4 regions of the Lentilitoribacter sp. EG35 genome follow, and region 4 is predicted to be linked to each of the others. Evidence: predicted binding sites of a transcription regulator. Region 4 holds the regulator's gene; each other region holds the start of a gene.
What was found. Region 4 encodes LexA, which represses DNA repair genes until DNA is damaged. Its sites were predicted from a motif close to TGTTCNNNNTGTGTTCNG; they were not measured.
Positions count from the first base shown of each region.

Region 1 (7,468 bases), on a different contig from region 4:
GCGGGAGAAGTATGGCCTGAGCACTTAAATGTTGTTGTTTCAGTACCCGATGCTAAGAAGGGTGAGCGCATCATACTCATTACTGAATTTGAGGGCGCTGATCGCAAAGCATTTATGGAGTATGCGCGATCACAAAATGCAATGGATTTAATGATCCCGGCGGAGATCAAAATTGATAGCGTACCTTTACTTGGTAGTGGAAAAATTGATTTTGTTGCGGCTCAAAAACTTGGATTAAATGAACCGGCTTAGTAATCGACCGACATGAAATACAAGGCAAAAGGCGGGGCTACTGGACCACAGGCGACCCGCTTTTTCGCTTCCAATGCTTTTGTGACATCATCGGCAGTCCATTTGCCCTCGCCGACCTTTTTTAATGTGCCGGCAAAAGATCTGATTTGATTATGCAAGAAAGCAGGTGCAGTTGCATGAAGCTCAATGAACTCTGTACCCTCAACAGCGACTACATCCAATTTTTCAAGCAACCGAACAGGGCTTTTTGCCTGACAGCTTGTTGCCCGAAATGTTGTAAAATCATGAACACCAACCAATCGCTGGGCTGCCTCATGCATTTTTGCCACATCTAATTGTTTTGAAACATGAAATGCGCGATTTCTCTCCAAACCTGGATGTCCATGACGGCATAGATATCGATATAGATAATGTCGACGCTTAGCAGAAAATCTCGCATGAAATTTACTATCGACCTCCTCAGCATCGATAATTGCGATACTATGATCTCCATGCTCTCTTAGAAAGGCGTTGATAGCACCCTGCACTGCCAATGGTGTTCTGTCTTTGGTAAGATCAAAATGTGCAACTTGACCACGTGCATGAACACGGGCATCCGTGCGCCCCGCACCATAGACCACTGCATCCTCACCCAGAAAACCTAGAATTGCTTTCTCAATCGCCCCTTGAATAGATGGATAATTTGGTTGCCGTTGCCAACCAAAGTAGTCAGTCCCGTCATATTCAATCGTTATTTTATATCGAGGCATAAGTGTCACATATCATGTTAATTTGGTGCCGGCATCTATTGTAACGCCGCGTAAAAAGCTTTGTGCGTCCATCTTCTTGCCACCTGCTTTTTGCAATTCTATCAGTTGAATTGCACCGTCCGCGCAGGCAATCGTCAGTTTGTCATCAATAACTTGCCCGACTAAACTTGAATCAATAGAATCAACTATTTTAGATCTCAGAACCTTTACACGAACTGCCTTCTTACCTTCACCAAGCTCAAACCAAGCGCCTAGAAATGGTGAAAGACCCATAATATGACGATGCACGTCTTTCGCACTTTTCTCAAAATTAATGCGACATTCAGCTTTATCAATTTTCGCAGCGTAGGTAATGCCCTCTTCTTTCTGCTCAATCAATTCTATTTCGTTAGTTTCCAAAAGTTCCATGGCTTTGACCGCAAGCGGCCCACTGATATCCATCAATTGATCATGCAAGCTGCCTGCTGTCGTATCATCGGTAATATCTACTTTCTCAGACAATGCGTATGGTCCGGTATCAAGCCCAACGTCCATTTTCATAATCATCATGCCAGTTACATCATCACCGGCCATAATAGCTCGTTGAATGGGTGCAGCGCCGCGCCAACGCGGCAACAAAGATGCATGACCGTTAAAACAACCATGTTTCGGGCTATCTAAAATGGGTTTTGGCAATAAAAGACCATAAGCAACAACAATTGCGACATCTGCATCCAAGGCATCAAATCGAGATTGTTCTTCTTCTGATTTCAAACTGATAGGTGTGCGGACTTCTATACTATGCTTATCCGCAAGTGCATGAACAGGCGACGGTTTTAGCTCGAGACCACGACGGCCTGCCGGGCGAGGTGGCTGGGTGTAAACACAAACAATGTCATGCCCAGCATCAATCAATGCTTTGAGTGTGGCAGTTGAAAATTCAGGCGTGCCCATAAAGACTATACGCAATTGAACCTCCTAAGTTTTGAATTAAATGGTCAGAGCACTGCCGCGTTTTGTTTGGCAAGCTTTGTAAACTTCTTGATCACCATCTGACGCTTAAGCTTGGAGAGATAGTCAATGAACAGCACACCATTAAGATGGTCAATCTCATGTTGCAGACATGTTGCCATAAGCCCATCGGCTTCTATTGTTTGTGCCTTACCTGAAAGATCAAGATAGTTGACGGTAATGGCGGCAGGGCGCTCTACTTCGGCATAATATTCAGGAATTGACAGGCAGCCTTCTTCATAAACGCTCATTTCATCACTGTTTTTGACGATCTCGGGATTGATGAAAACTTGCGGTGTTTTGTTATCTTCATCTTTAGACACATCAACGACTAGCATCTGGCGTGGAATACCGATCTGTATTGCTGCCAGGCCGATACCTGGCGCATCATACATTGTTTCCGTCATATCCGCAGCTAAACGCTTCAAATCATCATCGAAACGTTCAATAGGTGCAGATTTCTCGCGCAAGACTGAATCTGGAAGTAGGACAATTGGCTTAATACTCATGTGCGTTGAAATAGGGGGTTCAAGGTCTAAGGTCAATAATATATTTTGAGATCGGCGCCTCCCGTTCACCTTTTGATCTGACAAGCAAGAAAGAATCATATAATCTAGTTCGAATGAACAATTTATCTGATTTCCTGTCGACGACAATTGTAACCTTGGGCGGGCTTAACATAAGTTTTGGGCAAGTTCTTGCGAGTGTTATTGCGCTTGTTGTCATAATGCTTGTTGCAATTTTTATACTGCTGTGGCGAGCATCAAACAATCGGCATAAAGCGCGCGATCTTGAAATGCAAAACTCAATGGCCGCGCAATCTCAGATGAATGATCTTTTGAAAGTGCAGGCAGAGATGCAGGGTCGCATGACGACCATGGCCGAGCTATTTGGCTCCCGACAGTCCGAGCTTAATCAAAATATCAACAATCGACTCGATGGGATGAGCCAAAAACTTGGCAATTCACTTGTTGAACAAACCAAAGCCACCCATGAAAACCTATCTAAGTTGCAAGAACGTTTGGCCGTTATCGACACAGCACAAAACAATATTCAGACACTTGCGCAAAATGTGGTTGGGTTACAAGCCATTTTATCAGACAAGCAAACGCGCGGTGCATTTGGCCAATCGCGGATGGAAACCATTATTAAAGATGGCCTTCCCATCGGGGCTTACCAATTCCAGACAACGCTATCCAACAGTTCTCGCCCCGACTGCACCGTAAAAATGCCAAATGATTCTCCGCATTTGGTTATCGATGCGAAATTTCCATTAGAAGCATGGAATGCCATTAAGAAGGCTGCGGATGATCGCGCAACGACAGAGGCCTCCAGACAATTTCGTGCTGATATCGAGAAGCACATCAAAGATATTTCTGAAAAATATCTCATTGCAGGCGAGACCCAAGATACCGCATTCATGTTTGTACCATCTGAGTCTATTTTTGCTGAAATTCATGAGAATTTTGAAGGTGTTATTCAAAAGGCACACCGTTCCCGCGTTGTCATCGTGTCACCTTCGCTTCTTATGCTGTCGATACAGGTCATACAAGCGGTCCTGAAAGACGCACGGATGCGAGAGCAGGCCCATCTCATTCAAGGAGAGGTGATCCGCCTAATGGACGACATAGGCCGCCTAGATGATCGCGTGCGTAAATTACAAACACATTTTGGCCAAAGCCAGCGCGATATAGATCAGATTTTGACATCAACTGATAAAATTGCAAAACGTAGTGCCAAAATTGAAGATATGGATTTTCAAGATACTGATTCAGTTAATATTGAAAAACCCGAACAAAAACCAATGTCAGTCGTAAAGCCCGCTCAAGAAAAAGGACGGCTAAACTTAAGACCGTAGCATGGCGTAACCCGAGGAGTTTACATGATTAGCGTATTTGGATCAATAAATATGGATCTTATAGCAACGGCCGAGCGATTACCGCTGCCGGGCGAAACGGTGCATGGCGACAGCTTTTCTACCGCGCCGGGAGGCAAAGGCGCGAACCAGGCACTTGCCGCAACAAGAGCAGGTGCGAGCGTGAAGATGGCAGGCGCGGTTGGGCAAGATAATTTTGCAGAACCGGCATTAGAATTACTAAAATCAGCAGGTACAGATCTTAAATTTGTGAAAAGTGTTGAAGGGCCAACCGGAACGGCCCTTATTTTGGTCGGCAACGATGCCGAGAACATGATTGCTGTGATCGCAGGCGCAAATGGTAAAGTAAGTGTCGCGGATGTGGAGCCTCTGCTCAATAGTATGAATAAAGATGATAGTATCCTCTTGCAAATGGAGATCAGTGTCGATGCCGTAAAGGCAGCACTAGAAGGTGCGAAAACGCGAGGCATTCGCTCAGTCTTCAATATTGCACCCATGAGCGATGATGTTATTGATATTGCCCCTCTTGCCGACATTATCGTGGCGAATGAAACTGAATTTGATCTTCTGATCGGAAAAGGTACTCTTTCAGCCGAAGATCGTATCATTGCAATGCGAAATTACCATCAAAAAACAAATCGCAGCCTAGTTATTACACTCGGCGGTGATGGCGTTATCGCTATTGACCAGGGACAAGAATATTCTGCACGCGGATTGACCATCAAACCAATTGATACTGTGGGCGCGGGTGATACATTTTGTGGTTATTTTACTCAAGCATTAGATGCTGGTCTTGATTTTGGCTCAGCCCTTGAACGTGCGGCAATCGCCGGGTCTCTCGCCTGCCTTAAAGCTGGTGCTCAACCGGCTATACCGATGGCAGATGATTTGGATGCTCTCTAGAGATCAGTTAGATCTGCAGATTCTGGTTTGACTTTTAACGCCTTGAAAAGATCTCTCTTGACCTCCATATATAGGGCAAGGTGCCGAATTCGGGCCTTGAACTTGTTGCTTGAATTGAGGACAAAATGACACGTATGGCACCATTCTCTAGCCCATTGCTACTTGGATTTGAAGCGATGGAAAAAACGCTGGAACGCGTTGCGAAGGGCGCAGAAGGCTATCCACCCTATAATATAGAGCGCATTCACTCAGACACATCAGATCGGGCTGAAAAGTTGCGCATTACTCTCGCTGTTGCCGGATTTTCTGAAGATGAGCTTGATGTAACAACTGAGGAAAACCAGCTCTATATTCGTGGTAAACAAATTGATAATCAAGAGCGCGATTTTCTCTATCGCGGCATTGCTGCACGGCAGTTTCAGCGGGTCTTTATTCTCGCCGATGGTATGCAAATCGGTGGCGCTGAATTAAAAAACGGCATGCTCTCAGTTGATCTTATCAGACCAGAACCGGAACGAATGATAAAGAAAATTAACATTTCTGTATCAAACTAAGCCTATCATTCAATAAGCAAGGTGATTCTAACACTTGCTTGAGGAATCGCGTGTTGTGATCATGAAGCATCACAGCTCCCAAACATGGAGAGACAAATGCTTTCAATCTATGAAAATGACATCGAAACGGCTGATGAATTCGCACTCATGGGTGCTGGTGAAGTTGCCTATATTCGTAAAATATCATCTGAAGAAGTTAATGAACGCTTCCCAATGGAAGAAGAACTTGAGCCGGGTCAAGAGCTATGGGCCTTGTTTGCCGCCGATGGAACACCAATTTATCTTAGTGATGACCGCACTCGTACGTTCTTTCGAGCGGCAGAAGATGAACTTTCCCCTGTGACATTGCATTAGGGGAAAGATTAAGCGTTCAAATGAACTTTGGCACTAAGAAAAATTGGATGCCGAATACTAGGCTGCGTTTGACGCTGATGTTTGTGTCAAAAGTGCATAAATGGCCGAATCTGATTGCGCACCTCTAATTTTCTCGACTTTATCACTATCTCTGAGAACACGGGCAATACGTGACAATGCTTTAAGATGATCTGCGCCGGCATCTTCTGGTGCAAGAAGTAGAAAAATCAGGTCGACTGGCTGATCATCCAATGCTTCAAAATCTACAGCAGTTTCAAGTTTTGCACAAAAGCATAAAATACGATCTAACTTTGGCAATTTTCCATGTGGAATAGCAATACCATTGCCAACACCAGTAGAACCCAAGCGTTCACGCTGCAAAATTACATCAAAAATTTCACGTTCAGAAAGTCCGACTTCCTCCGCGGCACAAGCAGCAAGCTCTTGAAGAACTTGCTTTTTAGAACTTGCTTTAAGCGCATGAAGTATCGAACTCTGCGCAATTAAATCTGCGAGCGACATAACTATCTACCCCTTGACTGAAATAAGCTAATGCTTATCAGTTTTTAACATCACCGGTATCAACCCAACCGATATTGCCGTCATTTCGGCGATAAACCACATTAATGGCATCACTACCAGCATTTTTAAAAATCATAACCGGATCATCAGTCATATCTAATGACATTACAGCATCCGCAACCGACATTATTGCAAGTTGTTTTGTACTTTCCGCCACAATTGCTGGCGCATAATCTTCTGCAACTTCTTCTTCAACAACATCATTTGTACCCATTACACTATAGGCAACTTCGGCAAAAGCACTCGGATTCGTATTAATCTGATGGCTTTTTAATTTTCTTTTATAACGTCTGAGGCGTTTTTCAACTTTCTCGGCCGCGGCTTCAAAAGAGAGCTGCGGATCCGCAGCTTCGCCCGTTGCTTGCAGAATAACTCCCGTATCTAGATGAATTTTGCAGTCTGTCGTAAATCCTGAACCAGATTTCTCAACAGTGACCTGAGTAGAATAACCACCAGCAAAATATTTCGTTACAGCATCGGCTATATGGTCCTCAATACGAGTACGAAAAGCTTCACCGATATCCATATTTTTTCCAGAAACGCGTATAGTCATCCAGCATCCTTTCAATGTTATTTGCCAAAACAGTTTAGGCCAATAAAGCTTGGCTTCCAAGCAAATTGGTTACTTTTATTCAGGCTGTGGATATAATAATTTCTTGATCTTGTTGTAAAAAACAAACGCGGCGCAGCTCATATGACTAATTGATCCATTTGTCAAATTTTAACTAAAAATCAATCGAACAATTTGCGCTTAATACTTCCGTTAATTGAAATAATACATCATGTAACTCACTGATTTAAATCTAACTATGTTCCAACTCGCATAAGTATTTTTTTCTCACGCCGCCTCTGCACAGAAGATGCAATATTTAGAGATTCTCTATATTTTGCGACCGTACGTCGTGCTATCTCAATATTTTCACGCTTAAGAAGCAAGACGATATTATCATCTGATAAAACATTCTTCACATCCTCTCCATCAATCAGAACTTTAATTCTTTGACGAATTGATTCGGCTGAATGATTATTCAGTCCATCGACACCACAAATTGAAACTGTAAAAAAGTATTTTAATTCGAATAGTCCACGTGGTGTCATTATATATTTGTTGGACGTTACGCGTGAAATCGTAGACTCGTGCATACCTACAGCTTCGGCAATTGTTTTTAAATTCAATGGCTTAAGGTGCTGCACACCCTTATCAAAAA
Region 1 covers NZ_JBFNGQ010000002.1:448,159-455,626, forward strand. Annotated here, with positions in the region: gene AB2J24_RS06005 (acyl-[ACP]--phospholipid O-acyltransferase) at 1-252, shown strand, start outside; gene truA (tRNA pseudouridine(38-40) synthase TruA) at 249-1,001, opposite strand; gene fmt (methionyl-tRNA formyltransferase) at 1,014-1,949, opposite strand; gene def (peptide deformylase) at 1,979-2,500, opposite strand; gene AB2J24_RS06025 (DNA recombination protein RmuC) at 2,614-3,849, shown strand; gene AB2J24_RS06030 (ribokinase) at 3,874-4,770, shown strand; gene AB2J24_RS06035 (Hsp20 family protein) at 4,896-5,324, shown strand; gene AB2J24_RS06040 (DUF1150 family protein) at 5,421-5,678, shown strand; gene ptsN (PTS IIA-like nitrogen regulatory protein PtsN) at 5,736-6,200, opposite strand; gene hpf (ribosome hibernation-promoting factor, HPF/YfiA family) at 6,238-6,813, opposite strand; gene rpoN (RNA polymerase factor sigma-54) at 7,068-7,468, opposite strand, start outside.
Region 1: a site for LexA is predicted at 2,563-2,580, ahead of AB2J24_RS06025 (DNA recombination protein RmuC). Genes of this name have one in related genera too.

Region 2 (7,468 bases), on a different contig from region 4:
AAGCCGCCTGAATAGGGAATCAAACCGCCATGTAGCGCAATACCATTCATTGCGGCTGCCATACCATGCTCACGGATGCCATAGTGCAGGTATCTGCCTGAGAAATCATCAGGTGTAATGGAAACTGTTTGGCTTGTCTTTGTGTTATTTGATCCAGTCAGATCGGCAGAGCCGCCAATTGTTTCAGGAACCGCACCGTTGATGACTTCGAGCACAAGCTGCGAGGCTTTGCGTGTTGCTTCTTTTGGCTTGTCTTCTGCAAGAGCTTTTTTGTATTCAAGAAGTGCGGGAACCAATGCGCCCGGCAATTCACCGTTCATGCGACGTTCAAACGTACATCTGATGTCAGAGTCACCTTCCTTGATGCGCTTTTCCCAGTCTTTGTGAACTTTCGCAGAACGAAGGCCCGCAAGACGCCATGCATCGAGAATATCGGATGGGATTTCAAACGGCGCAGCGTCCCAACCGAGAGCTTCGCGGGTTGCTGCAATCTCATCATCTCCAAGCGGAGCACCATGAGCACCTGCAGTGCCGGCTTTCTTCGGAGAGCCATAACCAATTTGAGTTTTACAAGCGATCATTGTCGGCTTGTCAGATGCTTTTGCTTCTTCAATGGCAGCAGAAATTGCTTCTGGATCATGTCCATCTACACGAAGAGTGTTCCAGTTACATGATTTAAAGCGAGCCTCTTGATCCGTCGAATCACTGACTGAAATAGCACCGTCGATTGAGATATTGTTATCATCCCAAAGAACGATCAACTTGTTGAGTTTTAAATGTCCAGCAAGCGTAATAGCTTCTTGACTGATACCTTCCATTAAGCATCCATCACCCACAAGTGCGTAGGTATTATGATCGACAATGTCAGCACCAAATTCATCAGCAAGCTTGCGTTCAGCGATTGCCATACCAACAGCATTTGCAATGCCTTGGCCAAGCGGACCAGTTGTTGTTTCAATACCTGGAATATGACCATATTCAGGGTGACCAGCGGTTGGTGAGCCAAGCTGACGGAAGTTTTTGAGGTCTTCCAATGAAATATCATCATAGCCAGTCAGGTAGAGCAATGAATAAATGAGCATTGAGCCGTGACCAGCAGACAAGACAAATCGATCGCGATCTGGCCAGGATGGGTTTTTTGGATCAAACTTCAAATGTTTGGTGAAAAGGGTGGTCGCGATGTCTGCCGCGCCCATAGGAAGACCGGGGTGGCCTGAATTAGCTTTTTGGACAGCGTCCATTGACAAAAACCTGATGGCGTTCGCCAATTGCTGATGTTTAACCGTGGATGTCATATTTATGCCTGTATTTTATCATCTAGGGAGGGTTGCGGTGTCTCCAGCACAACGGCGTCGCTGTCATAGCACTTCGCGGGGTGGAGTCAATGAAAGTAACTTCTTTTGAGTGTGAATTGATCGAAACGAGTGAATAAATTGATTTGATGTGTACGAGCAATTTGAACCCGTGAAGCTTTATTGACTAGGGCTTTGGGCTATGAAAATGTCTTTTCCTGTAGGTTATAGGGGGCTTGATTCGCATTCTTGGGGATATATGGGCTATGAGTACTGAAGATTTAGCAGTGAAATCAGCGTTAGATCAGCTGACAAATGCGGTAACGTCGCTTGAAAGCGCGGTTGGGCGCCGTCTGGAAAATCAGAAAGACGCTGAACAATCACAAGAAGAATTGAAATCTATGATATCAGATCGATCAAAGCTGGCTGAAGAACTTGATGGTGCACAAAACCGTGCCAATCAACTAGAAGAAGCTAATCGGGAAGTATCTCGTCGGTTAGTCACAGCGATGGAAACTATTCGCGCTGTACTTGATCGGGGTAATTGAGGGTTAAATGTCTCAGGTTACAGTTACTATCGACGGTAAATCCTACCGCATGGCATGCGAGGCCGGGCAGGAAGAACATCTGAATGACCTTGCTGAGAAGTTTGATAAATATGTACTGAGCTTGAGATCTCAATTTGGTGAAATTGGTGACCAACGACTGACTGTTATGGCCGGTATTATGGTGATGGATGAGTTATCGGAAGTGCAAGGCAAGCTGAAGGGCGTTCAATCTGAATTAGATCTCGTCAAAACAACGCGTGACAATGCGCTTCAAAATGCTGAAAAAATGGATACGAGTGTTGCAAGCACCCTTAGTACTGTTGCAACGCAAATTTCGAATATTGCGGACAAACTCAACAAGAATGATTAAAATTGAATGCCAAAATCTTGGTAGTTTCTGATGGGTTTAAACAGAAAATTCTGTTCCATATTCGGAATTGGGTGGTAATAAACTACGACTGAGACTATATCGTGTAAGCGATCTGCTCTTTCCGACAGGACACAATATCCTCGGGCCTTAATTAATTCTAAGGGAGCTGTCCCTGCTTTGGCTCGTGGGTCGGAGCACACGGCGCCCACCTACATTGTAGGTTCCTAGGATTTTAAAATTCCATCGATTGTCAGTGGATCGCACTTTTTGGAGCATAGCATGGTAGATATTTCCAAGGTTGCGGACGTTTCTGATTTAAAGCAAAAAATTCGTTCTGAAGTTCTGGCGCGACGTGATGCTTTGTCCGTTGAGATACGCACCAAGTTTTCACAAGAGATTGCCGAGCACTTCAAGGATTGCCATGTGGAGCCCGATGGAATTGTGTCCGCGTTTTTACCAATACGCTCGGAAGTTGATCTCAAACCAGTTATTTCAAGGCTTTGGACGCGAAAAAACAGAGTTTGCTTACCGTATATCTTATCTAAAACAGAGATTGAGTTTAGAGAATTCATGGCGGGAACAAAACTCGTAGGCAATGGTTTTGGAACGTTGGCGCCGGATGATGCATCATCGGTTCTTCTGCCAGATGTCATGCTTGTTCCGCTTTCCGTATTTGATCAGAACGGTGATCGCATTGGTTATGGCGGCGGGTTTTATGATCGCGCGATTGAAAAACTTAAAGGACTGGGAAAAGCTCAAACATTGATTGGTGTTGCATTTTCTACCCAAGAGGTTGATGAGGTTCCAACGGATGACCATGACGTACCGCTTGATTTCATTTTAACTGAGCGTGGCTTGCGCGAATTTTAAAGCCCCCTTATAGAGGCGGCATGAGATTTCTATTTTTAGGTGATATGGTCGGTTCAACCGGCCGCGAAGCGGTCTGGGACCAGCTTCCGGGGTTGATATCTGATTTCAAACTCGATTTTGTTGTGGTCAATGGCGAAAATGCAGCTCACGGTTTTGGTATAACAGAAGAGATATTTTTAAAAACAATTGATGCTGGCGCTGATGTCGTGACCACCGGCAACCATGTTTGGGGGCAAAAAGAAGCGCTATCATTTTGTGAACGCTACGATACATTTCTTCGCCCTGCTAATTATCCAAAAGGTACACCAGGTCGTGGTGCGACTTTGGTTCAAGCGCGAAATGGTGCGCAAGTGCTTGTGTCAAACATCATGGGGCGTGTTTTCATGCATCCTGATCTGGACGATCCATTTGCGTGTGCCGAAGAGGTTCTTGGCTCTTGCCCATTGGGCGAGCAAGCGGATGCCGTTATTCTGGATTTTCATGCGGAAGCAACAAGCGAGAAACAGTGCTTTGGCCATTTCGTTGATGGGCGAGCAAGCCTGGTTGTCGGCACACATACCCATATGCCAACAGCGGATTGCCAGATTTTGGATGGCGGTACGGGCTATATGAGCGATTCAGGCATGTGTGGCGATTATAATTCATCTCTTGGTATGGAAAAAGAAGAACTGATCAATCGGTTCGTAACCAAAATACCAAGAGGGCGGATGGAAATTGCAACAGGTCCGGCAACAATTTGCGGTGTTGGCGTTGAAATTTCAGACCGTACTGGGTTGGCTGAGAAGATTGCACCACTTCGTAAAGGTGCAAGACTTGAAGAAACTGTACCTAGTTTCTGGTTATAGGACTTCACGGTACACATAATACAATAAACCTAGACCTTAAGGCGTTTTGTTTTTATAAGGCGGGAAATCGATTTTTAGATTACGAGAAATTACAAAGAGGGTTTCATGGCAGGCCATTCCAAGTTTAAGAATATTCAACACCGCAAGGGACGTCAGGATGCTGTTCGCTCCAAGATGTTCTCAAAGTTAGCTCGGGAAATAACCGTTGCTGCAAAAATGGGTGCGCCTGATGTGTCAATGAACCCGCGTCTTCGATTAGCTGTTCAGAATGCCAAATCATTGTCTATGCCAAAGGATAATATCCAGCGCGCAATTAACAAAGCTGCGGATAAAGATGGCGAGAATTATGACGAAGTGCGTTATGAGGGATATGGCCCAGGCGGTGTTGCCGTTATTGTTGAGGCTTTGACTGATAACCGCAATCGCACTGCATCAAATGTTCGAACAGCTTTTACAAAATCTGGCGGGGCATTGGGGGAAACTGGTTCGGTCGGCTTTATGTTCGACCGTGTTGGCGAGATTATCTACCCAGTAGAAGTTGGAGACGAGGACACTATCATGGAAGCTGGTATCGAAGCTGGTGCTGAAGATGTAGTTTCTGATGAAGAAACACATACGATCTATTGTGCTTTTGAAGATATTGGAGATGTATCGTCAGCACTTGAAGCTGCTTTGGGCGAGCCAAAAACTGTTAAGCCCATCTGGAAACCTCAAAACGAAACACCAGTTGACGAGACCAAGGCTGAGCAACTTATGCGTTTTATGGATGTTTTAGACGATGATGATGATGTTCAAAACGTTTATTCAAACTTTGATATTTCTGACGAAGTGATGGCTAAACTGTCCTAGGCAGGTTCTTTAATCGAATTTTCTAAGCCGGGCATTTGCTCGGCTTTTTTATTTTAAATAGTTTTGTGTGATTTGTTTTTGTTTTGTTCACGTTTTTGGTAGATGTTTATCACCTAAACACATAGGGTGAGCAGATGAACGACGCGATTCGAATTATCGGTATTGATCCGGGGCTTAGAAATACTGGCTGGGGCATTATTGATGTCTTGGGTAATTCTTTACGTTTTGTAGCCTCTGGTACAGTCAAGTCTGATGGTAAAGCTGATCTTGCCTCTCGCCTTTGTCAAATTTATGATGGTTTGGAAGGTATTATTCATTCCCATCAACCCTTTGAAGCTGCCGTTGAAAACACATTTGTGAATGTGAACCCGACTTCAACGCTAAAGCTTGGTCAGGCTCGTGGTGTCGCAATGCTTGTGCCTGCTCGATCAGGGCTTCGTGTGGCGGAATATGCACCAAATGCGGTGAAGAAATCAGTCATTGGTGTTGGCCATGGAGATAAAAAACAAATTCATATGATGGTCAAAGTTCTCATGCCGAAAGCAGAATTTACATCCGATGATGCGGCGGATGCGCTGGCAATTGCAATTTGTCATGCGCATAACCGCACGAGCGCAACCTATAAAATAGCGGCGGTATAATTATGATCGGTAAACTTAAAGGCACGATTGAAGAGATCGCTGGAGATTATGTCCTCATTGATGTGCACGGTGTTTGCTATGTAGCGTTTTGTTCGGGGCGCACATTAGGTAATATTGGTTCTGCAGGCGAGGCTGTCATCTTATTTATTGAAACCTATGTGCGTGAAGATCAGCTTAAACTTTTTGGTTTCGCAACCGAGTTGGAACGGGAGTGGTTCCGCCTTTTACAAAGCGTCCAAGGTGTTGGAGCAAAGGTGGCACTTGCTATTTTATCAACGCTCTCTGCTTCTGATTTGTCTAATGCTATTGCCTTGCAGGATAAAGCAATGGTCGCCAGAGCGCCCGGTATTGGGCCAAAAGTTGCGCAACGAATTGTGACTGAACTTAAAAACAAAGCACCACTTCTTGGTGGTCTTGATGCGCCGGATATGGGGCTCAAGCAGAATATTGGTGATGGCGTAGCATCCGCTCCTGTTGCCGATGCTGTATCTGCACTTTGCAATTTGGGATATTCGCGAGAGCAAGCTGCTTCTGCGGTCGGAGCAGCCATTCGCGATGCGGGCGATGATGCCGATAGTGCAAAACTTATTCGTCTTGGCTTGAAAGAACTGGCCAAGTAATGGCAACTAAAATTGAAAATGTTGACTTCCAAAGAATGATTGACACAGCTGCTGCTTTTTTCCTGGCAGCGGAGAGGTGTGTCCCTCCACTGAAATTTGGTGTGTATCCAGAACATTCTGTATCAGCGCCCACGATCGTTAATTATGCATTGTCAGTTGAGATAGTTTTAAAAATTCTGTTGCGTCATTATGAGTGTGATTTACCAAAAGGAACGAATGGACATAGTATAAAAAAATTGTCAGAAGCTCTGCCAGAAAATAAACGCGGGTTTCTTGAGTATGAAGATGAGGCCATAAATGTTCTTGATACATCTTTTGTTGACTGGCGATATCCCTATGAATATGATTTTTTAGTCATTTCACCGAAAGGTTTTCGATCATTATTTTGTAAATGTTATAATGAAATAAGAAAGCTAAAACCTGATTTAATGTGTATTTATGAGAAGAATTGGGGTCAATTTGAGCCAGATTATTCTTGGGCTTGGCACGAAGAAGAAATTCGAGGCTTGTAGAGAAATATGAGCGATCAAAACCCCATACTAGACCCCAATAAATCTGGCGAAGATTTGGAAGCTACGCTGCGTCCTCAGTCGCTTGATGATTTTACTGGTCAGGCTGATGCACGTGCAAATTTAAAGATATTTATTGAAGCTGCGAAGAATCGTGGTGAGGCGCTGGATCATGTTTTATTTGTTGGCCCTCCTGGATTGGGTAAAACCACTTTGGCACAAATTATGGCTAAAGAACTTGGTGTGAATTTCCGCTCCACTTCTGGCCCTGTGATCGCGAAAGCGGGTGATCTGGCCGCATTATTGACTAATTTGGAAGAGCGGGATGTTTTGTTCATTGACGAGATACATCGGCTTAATCCTGCTGTGGAAGAAATTCTTTATCCTGCGATGGAAGATTTTCAGCTTGATCTTATTATAGGTGAGGGGCCTGCTGCTCGTTCGGTCAAAATTGATCTTGCAAATTTTACGCTTGTTGCAGCAACCACCCGTTTGGGACTTTTAACAACGCCATTACGTGATCGGTTTGGTATTCCGGTTCGGTTGCAGTTCTACACCGTCGAGGAGCTTGAAAGCATTGTTCGTCGCGGTGCGCGGATCATGGGTTTAAACATAACCGATGATGGCGCTAAGGAAATTGCCAGACGGGCGCGTGGCACACCGCGTATCGCCGGCCGCCTGCTACGCCGTGTTCGTGATTTTGCGGAAGTTGCAAAAGCGGAAGCTGTTACCAAAGAAATTGCTGATAATGCACTCACAAGACTATCCGTCGATGCAATGGGACTTGATCAACTTGACCGCCGTTACTTATCAATGATTGCTGATAATTTTGGCGGTGGTCCAGTTGGAATTGAAACCATTGCAGCAGGACTTTCTGAGCCACGCGATGCAATCGAAGACATTATTGAACCGTACCTCATCCAA
Region 2 covers NZ_JBFNGQ010000004.1:242,890-250,357, forward strand. Annotated here, with positions in the region: gene tkt (transketolase) at 1-1,295, opposite strand, end outside; gene AB2J24_RS09765 (DUF4164 domain-containing protein) at 1,559-1,840, shown strand; gene AB2J24_RS09770 (cell division protein ZapA) at 1,848-2,210, shown strand; RNA gene ssrS (6S RNA) at 2,317-2,474, shown strand; gene AB2J24_RS09780 (5-formyltetrahydrofolate cyclo-ligase) at 2,490-3,080, shown strand; gene AB2J24_RS09785 (TIGR00282 family metallophosphoesterase) at 3,101-3,925, shown strand; gene AB2J24_RS09790 (YebC/PmpR family DNA-binding transcriptional regulator) at 4,031-4,774, shown strand; gene ruvC (crossover junction endodeoxyribonuclease RuvC) at 4,909-5,415, shown strand; gene ruvA (Holliday junction branch migration protein RuvA) at 5,418-6,035, shown strand; gene AB2J24_RS09805 (hypothetical protein) at 6,035-6,547, shown strand; gene ruvB (Holliday junction branch migration DNA helicase RuvB) at 6,554-7,468, shown strand, end outside.
Region 2: a site for LexA is predicted at 4,848-4,865, ahead of ruvC (crossover junction endodeoxyribonuclease RuvC). Genes of this name have one in related genera too.

Region 3 (7,468 bases), on a different contig from region 4:
CATCTGCTGGTATCGCAATGGGCATGTACAACCTTGATAAATCCATTGAAGACTTCGCTCGCGCATCCATGAATTACGGCTTGCAACGCAAAGTTCCAGTTTATCTGTCTACTAAAAACACTATCATGAAAGTGTATGATGGTCGCTTTAAGGATATCTTCGAAGAAGTTTATCAAAACGAATTCAAAGAAAAATTCGAAGAAGCAAATATCACTTATGAACACCGCTTGATTGACGACATGGTCGCATCAAACCTTAAATGGTCTGGTGGTTACGTTTGGGCTTGTAAAAACTATGATGGCGATGTTCAGTCGGACACCGTTGCTCAAGGGTTTGGTTCACTTGGCTTAATGACGTCGGTTCTTATGTCTCCCGATGGCCGCACTGTCGAAGCAGAAGCCGCTCACGGAACAGTCACACGTCACTATCGCCAGCATCAAAAAGGTGAAGAGACTTCTACCAACTCAATTGCCTCTATCTTTGCATGGACACGTGGCCTGGCTCACCGCGCAAAGCTTGATGATAATGCCGAGCTTGCAAAATTTGCGCTAACACTTGAAAAAGTATGCGTGGACACAGTGGAATCTGGCTTTATGACAAAAGACTTGGCATTATTGATTGGTCCTGATCAGCCTTGGCTGTCAACAACAGGCTTCCTAGATAAGATCGATGAAAATCTACAAAAAGCAATGGCTTAAGTTCATAACTTGATTCAAAAAGCCCGCTGCATTATTTGCAGCGGGCTTTTTATTTTTGATATCAGTATAACTGGTTTAGAGTAACGCCTTAATAGCATCTATAGCGTCAGGGCTTTTTGATGTATCAGGACCACCAGCTTGCGCCATATCAGGACGACCGCCGCCACCCTTCCCACCGAGAACTTCCGATGCAGCACGAACCAAGTCGACTGCACTGTATTTTCCAACAAGATCATCCGTCACACCCACAACAGCACCAGCTTTACCACCGTCAATACCAATGAAGGCCACAATTCCAGAACCAATTGAATTCTTGCCGTCATCTGCCAGAGCCTTTAACTCACGGCCGCCAATACCCTCGACGACCTTACCTATAAAGCTGATGTCATTGATCATTTCAGCACCGTCAGATTTAGCGCCCCCGCCCATAGCAAGTTGGCGTTTTGTATCTGACAATTCTTTTTCCAACTGCTTTCTCTCTTCAAGCAACTGCGCAACTCGATTGGGAACTTCTGATGGCGAGGTTTTAAGGGCAGCAGCGGCAGATTTTAACGTGGCCTCTTGCGTTCTGAAGTAATCCCGCGCCGCATCACCACTTAGTGCCTCAATACGCCTAACACCAGCAGATACCGCACTTTCACCCACGACAGCTACAAGGCCAATTTCACCTGTGTTCGAGACGTGTGTCCCACCACAAAGCTCCACAGAGAATTGACCATCTTCACCTGAACTATCGGGTTGTGATCCCATCGCTACGACACGAACTTCCTCACCGTACTTTTCGCCAAACAAGGCACGAGCTCCTGCTTCAACAGCATCGTCTACACCCATTACACGCGTCGTCACAGGTTCGCTTTGCAAGACAACTTCATTAGTAATAGTTTCAATTTTTGAAAGCTCATCAGCTTCAAGTGGCTTCTGGTGAGAGAAATCAAATCGAAGCCTATCTGCCGAAACAAGAGACCCTTTTTGTGCGACATGGTCACCCAGCACTTGACGAAGGCTCTCGTGCAGTAAATGAGTGGCAGAGTGATTTCGACAAATATTAGCCCTGCGGTCGGGATCAACCTCTAAACGACCGGCTTCACCTACAGAAACCTCTCCCTCCTTTAGAACCGCATGGTGAACAAATAGACCATCAGCCTTCTTTGAAACATTTTTTACATCTGCAATGGCGCCATTTTCAAAAAATATCTGCCCAGTGTCACCCATCTGACCACCCATTTCTGCATAGAAGGGTGATTGATTAAAAACCAAACTTACCTCATCGCCATTACCGGCTTTTTTGACCTCTTCGCCATCCTTAACTATTGATTCTATAACGCCTTCTGCGAGTAACTTTTCATAACCCAAAAACTCGGTGGACCCAACACGATCAAATACGCTGAACCATATAGCTTCTGATGCAACATCCCCAGAACCGGACCAATTTGCCCGAGCTTCTGCTTTTTGCTTCTCCATGGACGTATTAAAACCATCTACATCAACGTCAATCGAACGCGAGCGAAGCGCGTCTTGCGTCAAATCAAGCGGAAATCCATAAGTATCATAAAGTTTAAATGCCACATCGCCTTTGAGCTCATCACCCTCATGCATATCAGCTGTAGCTTCATTTAGAAGCTGTAGACCCCGACCAAGCGTTCTCTGAAAGCGCACTTCTTCAATCTCAAATGTTTCTCTTATGAGACTTTCGGTCTGACGCAACTCTGGAAAAGCATCCCCCATTTCCGAAACGAGGCTTGGAACCAATTTGTGCATCAACGGTTCTTTCGCACCAAGAAGATTAGCGTGTCGCATTGCACGACGCATGATACGTCTAAGCACATAACCACGCCCCTCATTTGAAGGAAGAACACCATCGGCAACGAGAAAACTGCAAGCTCGCAAGTGATCAGCTATCACACGATGACTAGGCAGTTGATCGCCATCAGCCATCACGCCCGTTGCTTCAACCGACGCATTAATGAGCTTCTCAAATAAATCGATCTCATAGTTGTTATGCTTGCCTTGCAGAACAGCAGCGATACGTTCTAGCCCCATGCCTGTGTCAATAGATGGTTTAGGTAAGTTTTCGCGTTGATCTTTGGAAATCTGCTCATATTGCATGAACACAAGGTTCCAAATTTCGATAAAGCGATCACCATCTTCTTCCGGTGAGCCGGGAGGGCCACCCCATATATCTTCACCATGATCAAAGAAAATTTCAGAACATGGGCCACAAGGTCCAGTATCACCCATAGACCAAAAATTATCACTGGTTGGAATCCGAATGATACGATCATCTTTCAAACCAGCGATTTTTTTCCAAAGATCCGCAGCCTCGTCATCCTCTGAATAGACGGTCACCAATAACTTCTCTTCCGGTAGAGCATATTCTTTAGTTATCAAATTCCACGCATGGAGAATGGCTTGCTCTTTAAAATAGTCACCAAATGAGAAATTACCTAACATCTCAAAAAATGTATGATGGCGTGCTGTATACCCAACATTATCCAGATCATTGTGCTTACCACCAGCACGTACGCATTTTTGCGATGTTGCAGCTGTCGAATATGGTCTCTGCTCAAGCCCCGTAAAAACATTCTTGAACTGAACCATTCCGGCATTTGTGAACATCAATGTTGGATCATTTTGCGGAACCAGCGAACTAGAAGATACAACTTCATGTCCGTGGGATTTAAAATAATCCAAAAATACAGATCTAATATCGTTTACGCCGCTCATACCTAATCAAACCTCAAATGGCCAAAAGTAGTTTTTTCTTAAGGCTGAAAGAAGGCTTAATCAACCAAATAATCTTCCGAATCCCGCCAAGCGCCTAAGAATATGACAAAGCAAAGATAAATAAGCCGCCCCCATCAAATGATGGAGACGACAAATAAATTTCAAATACTTAAAGCAGATTAAGCTTTTGCAGCATCATCCTTATCATCGGATGCACCACCAGAAGGGTCATCAAGCAATTGCTCTGCAATCAGACCAGCGTTCTGACGCAATGATAATTCAATCTCATCCGCAGTTTCTGGGTGATCAGCAAGGAATTGCTTTGCGTTTTCACGTCCCTGTCCCAAGCGTTGACTATTATATGAGAACCAGGAGCCAGATTTCTCGACTATTCCAGCTTTGACTCCTAAATCAACCAATTCGCCCGTTTTGGAAGAACCTGCACCATACATAATATCAAATTCAACCTGCTTAAATGGAGGTGCCATCTTATTCTTTACAACTTTAACACGTGTCTGGTTACCTACAATTTCATCGCGGTCCTTTACAGCACCAATACGGCGAATATCCAAACGGACTGATGCATAAAATTTAAGCGCATTGCCGCCTGTTGTTGTTTCCGGTGAACCAAACATCACACCAATTTTCATACGGATTTGGTTGATAAAAATAACCATGGTATTTGATTTTGAAATCGAACCTGTCAACTTGCGTAAGGCTTGGCTCATCAAACGAGCTTGCAAGCCCGGGAGACTATCGCCCATTTCACCTTCAATCTCTGCTCGGGGAGTAAGAGCTGCCACAGAATCAACAACAAGAACATCAAGCGCACCAGAACGAACCAGTGTATCCGTAATTTCTAATGCCTGCTCACCAGTATCTGGCTGTGATATCAAAAGGTCTTCAAGATCAACACCAAGCTTACGCGCATAAACCGGATCAAGAGCATGCTCTGCATCAATGAAACCACAGATACCGCCATCTTTTTGAGCTTGAGCAATCGTCTGTAATGCCATGGTCGTTTTACCTGAACTCTCAGGACCATAAATCTCAATAACACGGCCTTTAGGCAGACCACCAATACCAAGGGCAATATCAAGGCCGAGAGAACCTGTTGAAACCTTTTCAATCTCGACAACACTCTCATTTGAGCCGAGTTTCATGATTGAGCCTTTTCCGTATGATCGCTCAATCTGAGAAAGTGCTGCATCCAGCGCCTTACTTTTATCCACTGATTTTTCCTCTACAAGTCGCAAAGAGTTTTGTCCCATGATTACATACCTTCAAATTATTTAGCCGCCGCAAGTAATCAGCGCTTCCATAACCTAAACGTACTCTATTTGTTCTCATTTGGCAATACCAACTTAACTATATGAAAATATTTAATAAATACGAATATGTTCTATTTTTGTCCAACAACTTCAACAATCTATTTCAAGTCAAATAGATTTAAACTAAAATCGCTTTCAGCATGATAGACGATTCGCCGAAAGGAATAACCCATTGAAACCTATTCTTATTATGGGTGGTGCTCATATCGACCGAAATGGAACCATGAACAAACCCTATATAACAGGTTCGAGCATCCCGGGAACCATGAGGGAAGACATAGGCGGCGGCGCGTTTAATGTAGCAAGTAACTTAGCACAATTAGATATTCCCGTGATATTTTCCTCACCGCGTGCGGATGGCAACCTAACATTTGCGATTAAAAACAAGTTGCGAAATTTATCAAATTTTATTGACTTTCCAATTCAGCTTGAAGGCAATTCACCAAGCTACACAGCTCTTAAAGATAAAAATGGTGAACTTATTGCAGCTTTAGCGGATATGCAGCTTTATGATGAACTTACTACGGAAAGTTTTCTCACAGAGAAGCTACGAACGAAAATCACACAAGCTGATATAATCATAACAGACGCGAATTTTCCGGCACATATATCAAGCGCCATCGGTAAATTAAAAACTGAGCAATGCAGCTGGTATGCAGTGGCAACTTCACCTGCCAAAGTCAAAAGACTTCAACCCTCGCTACCAAGCCTTAATTTATTATCGATGAATATGAACGAAGCAATAGAATTGACGGGGCTTACAAAGCATTCCATACCGGAATTGATTGAGCAACTTCATAATATGGGACTGAAGTCTGGAATTATTACAGATGGGTCAAATGGCCTGCACTATTTTTCCAACCATACCCAAACAATCAGCCTACCGCCCTACCCTTCGGATAAAATACAGGATGTGACCGGCGCAGGCGACGCCATACTTTCCGGTTTCATTGCATCAACACTAAAAAACGCCAACGCAGAAGAAGCGTTAAGCACTGGTCTGGCTGCCGCCAAAATAACAATAGAAGTAAACGGTGCATGTAGTGAGCAATTATCAACAAAAACTATTGAAGCAATAATGCAGCCAGATTAAAGATCGGCAAACAATAATCAAAGCAGGATATCTAATGCAATTGCATTTTAGTAATGAAGTAAAACAGGCCATCGACAACAAGGCGCCAATTGTTGCTCTTGAATCAACTATTATAACACATGGCATGCCTTGGCCGGGCAATTTTGAAATGGCGACAGGCGTCGAGCAGCTCATTCGCGATGGTGGCGCAACGCCAGCTACAATTGCTGTCATACAAGGTAACTTACATATCGGATTAGAGCAAAAGACACTAGAAGAACTTGCTCAAACCAAAGATGCAATGAAAGTGTCTAGAGCCGACATGGCCTTTGCTATTTCTCAAAAGAAAACAGGAGCTACGACGGTTGCTGCAACGATGATGGCGGCGCACGAAGCTGGAATACAAGTTTTTGCGACTGGCGGGATTGGTGGCGTACATCGCGGAGCATCGGATAGTTTTGATATCTCTGCAGATTTACAAGAACTTGGCAGAACGCCTGTTGTTGTGGTCGCGGCCGGAGCAAAAGCCATTCTGGATATAGCCAAAACACTTGAGGTACTGGAAACATTGGGGGTGCCTATAGTGACGATTGGCCAAGATAGCTTTCCCGCTTTTTGGTCACAAAAGTCAGAATATAAATCTCCGCTACGTGTCGAAAACGCGTTGGACGTTGCTTCATTTGAGAAGACACGGCAAAAGTTTGGTAATCATGGTGGAATGCTTGTAGGAAACCCCGTCCCTACGGCAAATGAAATTTCGGCTAGTGAGATGAATACCTATATTGAACAAGCACTTACCGAGGCTAGTAAGCAGAACATATCCGGTAAGGATGTAACGCCATTTTTGCTTGGAAAAATATTTGAATTAACTAACGGCAAAAGCCTAGAAACAAATATTGCGCTTGTGCGCAATAACGCAAAAATCGCGACAGAAATCGCGATTGAGTTAGCGTCATAAGTCTTGAAATTGTCTGGCGTTCAAAACGCCAGACAATTTATTAGATTAACTAAGTGGTGAAAGTTGAATTTCGACCCGTCTATTAGCCGCACGACCAAATTCCGTACTATTATCTGCAATTGGACGCGTTTCGCCAAAGCCAAGAGTTCTAAAGCGGCGTGGGTCTACACCAGTTTGCGATAGATAATTAGCAACAGATTGCGCACGCTGATTAGACAAAATCTGATTTGACTGATCACTACCGGTTGAATCCGTGTGACCGTAAACATCTACCAATGTTTTGTTAAACTTACTTACAACGATAGAAACGCCATTAAGCGTATTAACAAATGTAGGTTTGATTACCGATTGCCCCACATCAAATGTAATATTGGACGGCATGTTCAAAATAATTTGGTTACCATTTCGTGTAACCGTTACGCCCGTACCCTGCAATTGTGCACGAAGTTCAGCTTCTTGTTGGTCCATATAGTTGCCAATTGCACCACCGGCTAAAAGGCCGATACCAGCACCGACAAGCGCATTTCGGCGATCATCGCCACCAGCTAGGAGACCAAGACCAGCACCTGCAGCAGCGCCCAGTGCGGCACCTTTACCTGTGTTACTAATCTTTTGCTGACCAGTATAAGGATCAGTTGTGGTACAAGACGCTAAGAAAACTCCCGCAAGAAGAGTGGCGATAATT
Region 3 covers NZ_JBFNGQ010000001.1:605,163-612,630, reverse strand. Annotated here, with positions in the region: gene AB2J24_RS02795 (NADP-dependent isocitrate dehydrogenase) at 1-698, shown strand, start outside; gene alaS (alanine--tRNA ligase) at 774-3,422, opposite strand; gene recA (recombinase RecA) at 3,602-4,693, opposite strand; gene AB2J24_RS02780 (carbohydrate kinase family protein) at 4,926-5,846, shown strand; gene AB2J24_RS02775 (pseudouridine-5'-phosphate glycosidase) at 5,881-6,783, shown strand; gene AB2J24_RS02770 (OmpA family protein) at 6,829-7,468, opposite strand, start outside.
Region 3: a site for LexA is predicted at 4,753-4,770, ahead of recA (recombinase RecA). Genes of this name have one in related genera too.

Region 4 (7,468 bases):
CGGCACTTTCTTTTTTGCACTGAGATTAATACTCAGCTTATTTCCGACACTCGTGCAGTCATTTCCGGTGAAAAAAATAGCTGCATTTGGCGCGATCATCGCTGCAAGTTCTTACCTGACTATTTCTGGAGCTCCGATCTCAGCGCAACGGGCTTGGATCATGCTGGTCATCGTATTGTTAGCAGTATTAATGGAACGACCCGCCATTACATTACGCAATGTAGCAATTGCGGCAATCGTTATAACCGTCATCTCACCATCAGCAGTGATGACACCTGGTTTTCAGATGTCATTTTCCGCTGCAGCGGCGCTCGTGGCCATTTATACAGGTTGGGCAAATTTTTCTGCAGCCTATGAGCGCTCGAGGGGAGGTATCTATGATGGCTTTATATTTCTCGTTCGGTTTTTTATAGGTCTTGCCGCAACTGCAATCATAGCTGGACTTGCAACTGGTATCTTCGCTGTTCAGCATTTCTATCAGTTCGCAGGGTATGGCGTACTAGGGAATGTTCTTGCCATGCCAATTGTCACGTTGTTGGTCATGCCACTGGCACTTCTCTCTGTGTTACTCATGCCATTTGGCCTTGAAACTTGGCCGCTGATGGCAATGGGATGGTCAATTGAAATAGTTATTATGATTGCAGAGTGGGTGGCCAGTTTAGGCAGCAATATTGCAATCGGGAAGCCGTCTCCAATCGCAAGCTTCCTAGCGTCCGTTGGTTTTGTTGTGTTTATCTGTTTCAGAAGTAAGTTGCGTTTTACAGGATTGGCTTTGATTGGGTTCTCAGCATTGGGATTGTTAATGGTAAACCCCAAAATTCCTGACATGTTGATTAGCGAAGATGGCAAGCTTGTAGGAATTCGCAAGTCAAATACAAACCAGTTAAGTATTAATCGATCACGACCATCAAAGTTTATTCTTGATCAATGGTTAGATGCCTATAAGTTTCAGATAGGTAAGCCAATACAGCTTTCTAATAAGCAGAAAGCCAAGGAGTTGCTTTCGGAGGAGGCGGTTGAATTTTGGCCCAAGTTTGATGGACTCTCAAACCAGACCGCGTTTGCGGAGTTTAAATGTGTATCGAGTCAATTCTGCTACTTTGAAAACAGCGAGGTCAAAATCGCAACAATTACAGATCAAAGATATTTAAGAATCGCCTGCGATCGCGCAAATATTGTAATCTTGTCTACAAGGCTAAAAGACGAAAACAGCACTTGCGATAAGAATGTAATGGTGCTTGATCAAAATTCACTGCGAAGAACAGGTTCTCTTGCCCTATATCGCAATCTGGACAAGACGTCTCAATCTACCCTCGATTGGAATATTGTAAGCGCCATTAACAATAGCGTTCGGCCTTGGACATCTCACCGCTATTACGACTGGCGAAGCCGCAGCTACAAAATGCCAAATGGTGAAATCGTCAAATACCATGGCCTCACTAATTTCAAGGCCAACGCACCAGAACTGAATACCAAAACTAATGATAGCGGCGAATAAGACCTACCAATTTGCCTTGAACTTTAACACGGTCAGGTCCAAAAATTCGTGTTTCATAGGCTGGGTTAGCAGCTTCCAGAGCAATTGAATCACCCTTACGACGAAACCGTTTTAGTGTAGCTTCTTCTTCATCAACAAGTGCAACGACGATGTCGCCGGGTGTGGCATGGTTGGTATCTTTAATTACGACCGTATCGCCATCAAAAATTCCAGCCTCAATCATTGAATCACCTTTGACTTCAAGAGCATAATGATCTCCAGATCCAAGCATATCAACCGGAACAGCCACATTATGCGTATTGTGTTGTATTGCCGATATGGGAACACCCGCGGCAATCCGCCCCATGACCGGAACGTTTAATGCGCCGGCATTATCATCATTGGATGCTTTAGGCTTCAAACTCTGTGTCGGTGTTCTATCTTTGCTGCCCTCAATAACGCTTGGCGTAAAGCCGCGCGGCGGAGGTGATGTGTTTTGGTAGCTCTCTGGTAGTTTTATAACTTCAAGTGCACGTGCTCGATTAGGGAGTCTTCGAATAAAACCACGCTCTTCGAGCGCTGTAATTAAGCGATGGATTCCAGACTTAGATGCTAAATCAAGCGCGTCTTTCATTTCATCAAATGATGGAGGTATACCGGATTCTTTCATCCGCTCATGAATGAAAAATAATAACTCTTGCTGCTTACGGGTCAACATATGATATACCTTTGCAAAATGAAACAAATCAAGAACAATTCTTATATGTTCTATATGTGTTCCGCAAGTGTTAAAAAACATTTAAAGAACATTGCTATGAAATTACGTGTTTCACTTGAACAAAGAGGAACATAGACGGAATACATAAATGTTATTGAACAATTGGATCATATTAGATGATGAATCTGGCAGATCCTTGGTTCAGCCGGTACATGTAGATGATTGAAAAATATAATGAATTTATAGATGATTAGTTAAAGCGAGTTGCGTAAGCCTGTTATCGCACTGTTCTATTCTTACTGAACAAGAAATATTTGGTTTTGCTTTGCAAAATTAATTCCAAATAGTTCAACTATCTAACAAGATTACGTCGCAAGTATCGCCCTTTTTCGCCGGTTTTGCATTTGGGGGGCGAATCAAAAGACCATTTGCATCGGCAAAGACACGTACCAGAGATGAATCCTGCCGAGAAAATGGGGTAGCAGTTAGGTTTCCATTTTTATCATATTCGATGCGGGCTCGCATATAATCTTGTCGGGAGGCGTTTTCCGTAAGATCAACTGTAGTTCTCGCTTTTTGGATGACTTGTGTTGCCCGGTTTCCGCTAAGCTTTCGAACAAGCGGTGCTAGAAATAAATTGGCCGTCACTAAACATGATGCTGGGTTACCCGGTAATCCCATGAAACGCATGTTACCAAGTTGGCCAAACATAAGTGGCTTACCAGGACGCATGGCGATTTTCCAAAAATTAAGCTCCATACCCATGTCGATAAGAGCTTTTTGTACCAAATCATAATCGCCAACAGATGCGCCACCAATGGTCACAAGAATATCGGCTTTGCTATCAATTGCTTTTTGCACGCGTGTTTTGATATCATCCAAATTATCGGTAGCTATTCCGAGATCGACAGCATTTGCTCCTGCGCTCGAACATAAGGCCACAACGCCATAGCTGTTAGATGAAATGATCTGGTTTTCATCTGGTGTTCCGCCCGGTTTTACGAGTTCGTCACCCGTTGCCAGAACGTAGACATCTGGTTTTTCAAAAACCGCCATATGTGACTGGTTCATACATGCAGCTAGGGTGAGGGCGGAATAGTCCAGGCGTCGAGATTTTTCCAGCAGCATCTGATTTTCATCAAAATCAACACCTTTGAGCCTGATGTGCCGATCTTTTTGTGCCGGGTCAGTAACTTTGATGACGTTTTCTGCAATGATCTTGGTGTTTTCCTGAATGAGGATCGTATTAGCCTGAGCGGGCACTGGCGCACCTGTGAAGATACGGACAGCCTCACCTTTATTTACAACACCTGTGAAACTTCGCCCTGCAGCGGATTCACCAACAACACGCAATGTCATGCCAGCTTTGCAGGCATCATCATAGCGAACCGCATAACCATCCATTGCTGATGCATTAAATGGTGGCTGCGCGCGGTTGGATGAAATGTTCTGGCTTAAAATGCGACCATGAGCATCGCTGATTGAAACCTTTTCTTCACCCTTAGGTTCAGCACCCTTAAGAAGTCTTGATAATGCTTCGTCAACGGGAAGTAGGCTCATGATGTAGCGCTATCCGATAAATCTGCATGCCACTCGCCAGATTTACCCCCAGTTTTCTTAACAAGACGAATGCCACCGATTTCCATGCCTTTATCCGCCGCCTTAGCCATATCGTAGATGGTTAGGCATGTAACAGAACATGCCGTCAGCGCTTCCATTTCGACACCTGTTTTTCCTGAAAGACGAACGGTAGATGTAATGCGTAAACCGGGAAGTTCAGGTGCTTCTTCAATATTCACCGCGATTTTAGTCAATAGTAGCGGGTGGCAAAGTGGGATCAGGTTTGAGGTCTGTTTTGCAGCCATAATGCCAGCAAGGCGAGCCGTGCCGATAACGTCACCTTTTTTAAGGTTACCCTCGCGAATGAGCGCAAGTGTTTCAGGTGCCATTTTAATTTGACCAACCGCAATAGCTTCTCGCGTAGTCGCAGTCTTATCACCTACATCGACCATAGAGGCAGACCCATCTTCAGCTAAATGTGTGAGTTTGCCCTCGTTCGTCATCATCTATCACCAACTCTTCTGGCTGCCCCTAAAAGCTCTTTAGTCGCCTTGGTAACGTCTTCTTGGCGCATAAGACTTTCGCCCACCAAAAATGTGCTGATATCTGACTTTTGTAAACGCAAACAATCATCATGAGTAAATATGCCGCTTTCTCCAACAAGCAGGTAATCATCGGGTACCATCGCGGCTAAGCGTTCTGAATTGGAAAGCGAGACTTCAAAGGTGCGTAAATTTCGGTTGTTGACACCCAGCAATCGACTATCAAGTTTGAGTGCTCGTTCAGTCTCGATCTCGTCATGCACTTCAATAAGCGCGTCCATACCAAGTTCAAAGGCACAATCCTCTAAAGCCTTAGCCTCATCGTCACTTAGGCATGCCATTATAATGAGAATTGCATCTGCGCCCCATGCGCGCGCTTCATAGACCTGATAAGGTTCAAACATGAAATCTTTGCGCAAAGCGGGTAGGGCGCAGGCATCTCTTGCAGCAGTTAAAAACTCAGGCGCGCCTTGAAAAGACGGAGTATCAGTAAGAACAGAAAGGCATGACGCACCGCCCTGTTCGTAGGCTTTGGCAAGTTCCTGCGGGTTGAAATCTTCCCTAATCAAACCTTTAGAAGGACTAGCCTTTTTGATTTCTGAAATAAGGCCAAATTCTCCATTGGCTTTTTTTGTATCTAGCGCTGCTTTAAATCCACGTGGAGCATCACCATCGGCGAACTTTGCCTTTAGATCGCTGAGGGACATTTTAGCCTTGGCAACTTCTATTTCGACGCGTTTATATTCTTCGATTTTCTTTAAAATGTCAGCCATATTTAGCTTTCAGTTGGGGCTAAGCGATTGGAGGTTGCAACAAGTTGCTCAAGTGTATTGAGTGCTGCACCGCTATCAATCGTTTTGGCTGCTATTTCAACGCCTTCAATCAAGGTTTCGGCTTTCTGTGCTACAATCAAGCTAGCAGCGGTATTCAGCAAAACAACTTCTCGATAGGCGTTTTTATCGCCCTGTAAGACACCTCTAAGAGCTGTGGCATTTTCTTCACCACTTCCGCCTTTAAGTGCAGATAGATCAACACGTTTTAAACCTGCATCCTCTGGCGAGACAGTAAAGTTCTTGATCTGTCCATCGAGAAGAGCTGATACTTGGGATTCACCCGTTGTTGTCAATTCATCAAGACCATTGCCGTGAACAACCCAGACTGATTTTGAACCACGGTCTTTTAGCACATGTGCGAGAGGTTCTACCCATTCGGGTGCAAAAACGCCTGTAAGTTGGCTTTTGACGCCGGCTGGGTTGGAAAGGGGGCCAAGCAGGTTAAACATTGTGCGTGTGCCCAGTTCAACCCGTGTAGGCCCTACATAACGCATGGCAGAATGGTGGTTTGGCGCAAACATAAAGCCGATACCGGCCTCATGAATACATGTTTCAATGCCTTTAGGGTCCAACGCCAGGCTTAGGCCTAGCGCAGATAGACAATCTGCAGTTCCTGCTTTTGATGAAAGGGCCTTATTGCCGTGCTTGGCAATTTTTACACCGCAGCCTGCTGTTACGAAAGCTGTGCATGTTGAAATATTATAAGTACCCGAGCCATCTCCGCCAGTACCAACAATATCTATGGCATCAGCGGGAGCTTTTACGGGCAGCATTTTCTCACGCATGATCGCAACAGCGCCAGATATCTCTTCAACGGTTTCGCCACGCATACGCAACGCCATAAGAAAGCCGCCGATCTGGGAAGGTGTTGCTTCACCTGACATGATGGAATCAAATGCTTGGCGAGACTCATCCGTAGAAAGTTTATCGCCGTTGGCGACCATTCCGATAAATCTTTTTAAATCAGACATAAAAACTCCCCAAAAAGATTACTGCGCCAAAATGTGGGAAGCAAGCTCACGATTTACTGTTACGCCATATTCTGATTGGAGGCGTGAAACAAATTGTCCGACAACTTCGTTGCCTGCCACTGCATTAAAGTTTTCTAGATTTTGAGTAATCGCCTGATCGGATAAAGCATCTTCTGGGACATTTACGGCCACAACTTTCATTAAGACCTGATTGGCACCGCTGGCGTCAGGTGCAACAGTTGTTAATCCGATAGGACCAGCAAAAGCTGCTTCAATTGTTGCCAGATTAAACACAGCATCGGGTGCACCACGTGTAATATCGATCTTTTTCTCAAGATTAATCGTATGCTCATCTGCGACCGCAGCTAGTGTTTTGCCATCATCGAGTTGTTTTTTCAGCTCATCAGCTTTAGCAACCAAGGCCGCTTCCGTTTCTGCTGCTAACCAATCTGCTGATACTCTATCTTTGACTTCATCAAGTGTTCTGTCTCGGGCTGCAATAATGTCGAGAACTTCAAACCAAACAAAACCTTCAGAACCAATATTAATTGGAGGTGTTTCAAGGTTGATGTCCGATTCAAAAGCTTGGGTGATAACCTCACGCGATTGCGGAATGCCTTCCACAGCAACGCCTTTATCGTCGGCGCCTGTTCGATCAATCATGTCAATCGTCACAACTTTTAGGTTTTGCTTGTCGGCGGCTTCAATAAGTGTCAACCCGCTTGCACGATCATCTTCGTAGGCATCATGCACATCCAACAAAGTATCTGCAGCTGCGATAAGTGCCAGTTGCCGACGAATGTCTTCTTTCACATCATCCAATGTTCGGGTTACCGCAGGCTCAATCTTCGAAACACGTAATATAACTGGACCAAAGGTTCCTTTTAAAACATCCGTGTTTCCACCTTCCGCAGGAACAGAAAATGCCGCATCTGCAAGGCTTTGATCTGGCATCCTATTTTTTGTAAACGTGCCAATCGATACATCACTGGCTGTTTTACCTTCTTCAACGAGGAGGTCATCAAAAGATGTGCCAGAGTTCAATTTTGCCAAAGCGGCATCTGCTGCCACGTCGTCTTTAAACGTTAGCTGGTCAATCGCTCGGGATTCTTCTGTGCTGTAGCTTGATTGACGTGCTTCATATTCTTGCACAATAGCTTCTTCGCTTACACCATCAAGATCGATAATATCTTCACTTGTTAGTTTAAGGTATGAAATCTTACGATATTCAGGCGCTGCGTAACGTGCAATGTTCGCATCAAAGTAAGTTTTGAGTTGTTCATCTGTCGCCGCTGCCATTTCATCAAGAATAGCGGGAGTTAAAACAAGATAGTCGATATCACGTTTTTCAGTGCGGTATTCCGCTA
Region 4 covers NZ_JBFNGQ010000005.1:73,601-81,068, forward strand. Annotated here, with positions in the region: gene AB2J24_RS10470 (ComEC/Rec2 family competence protein) at 1-1,498, shown strand, start outside; gene lexA (transcriptional repressor LexA) at 1,479-2,195, opposite strand; gene glp (gephyrin-like molybdotransferase Glp) at 2,544-3,755, opposite strand; gene moaC (cyclic pyranopterin monophosphate synthase MoaC) at 3,752-4,258, opposite strand; gene trpC (indole-3-glycerol phosphate synthase TrpC) at 4,258-5,070, opposite strand; gene trpD (anthranilate phosphoribosyltransferase) at 5,073-6,101, opposite strand; gene AB2J24_RS10500 (peptidylprolyl isomerase) at 6,120-7,468, opposite strand, start outside.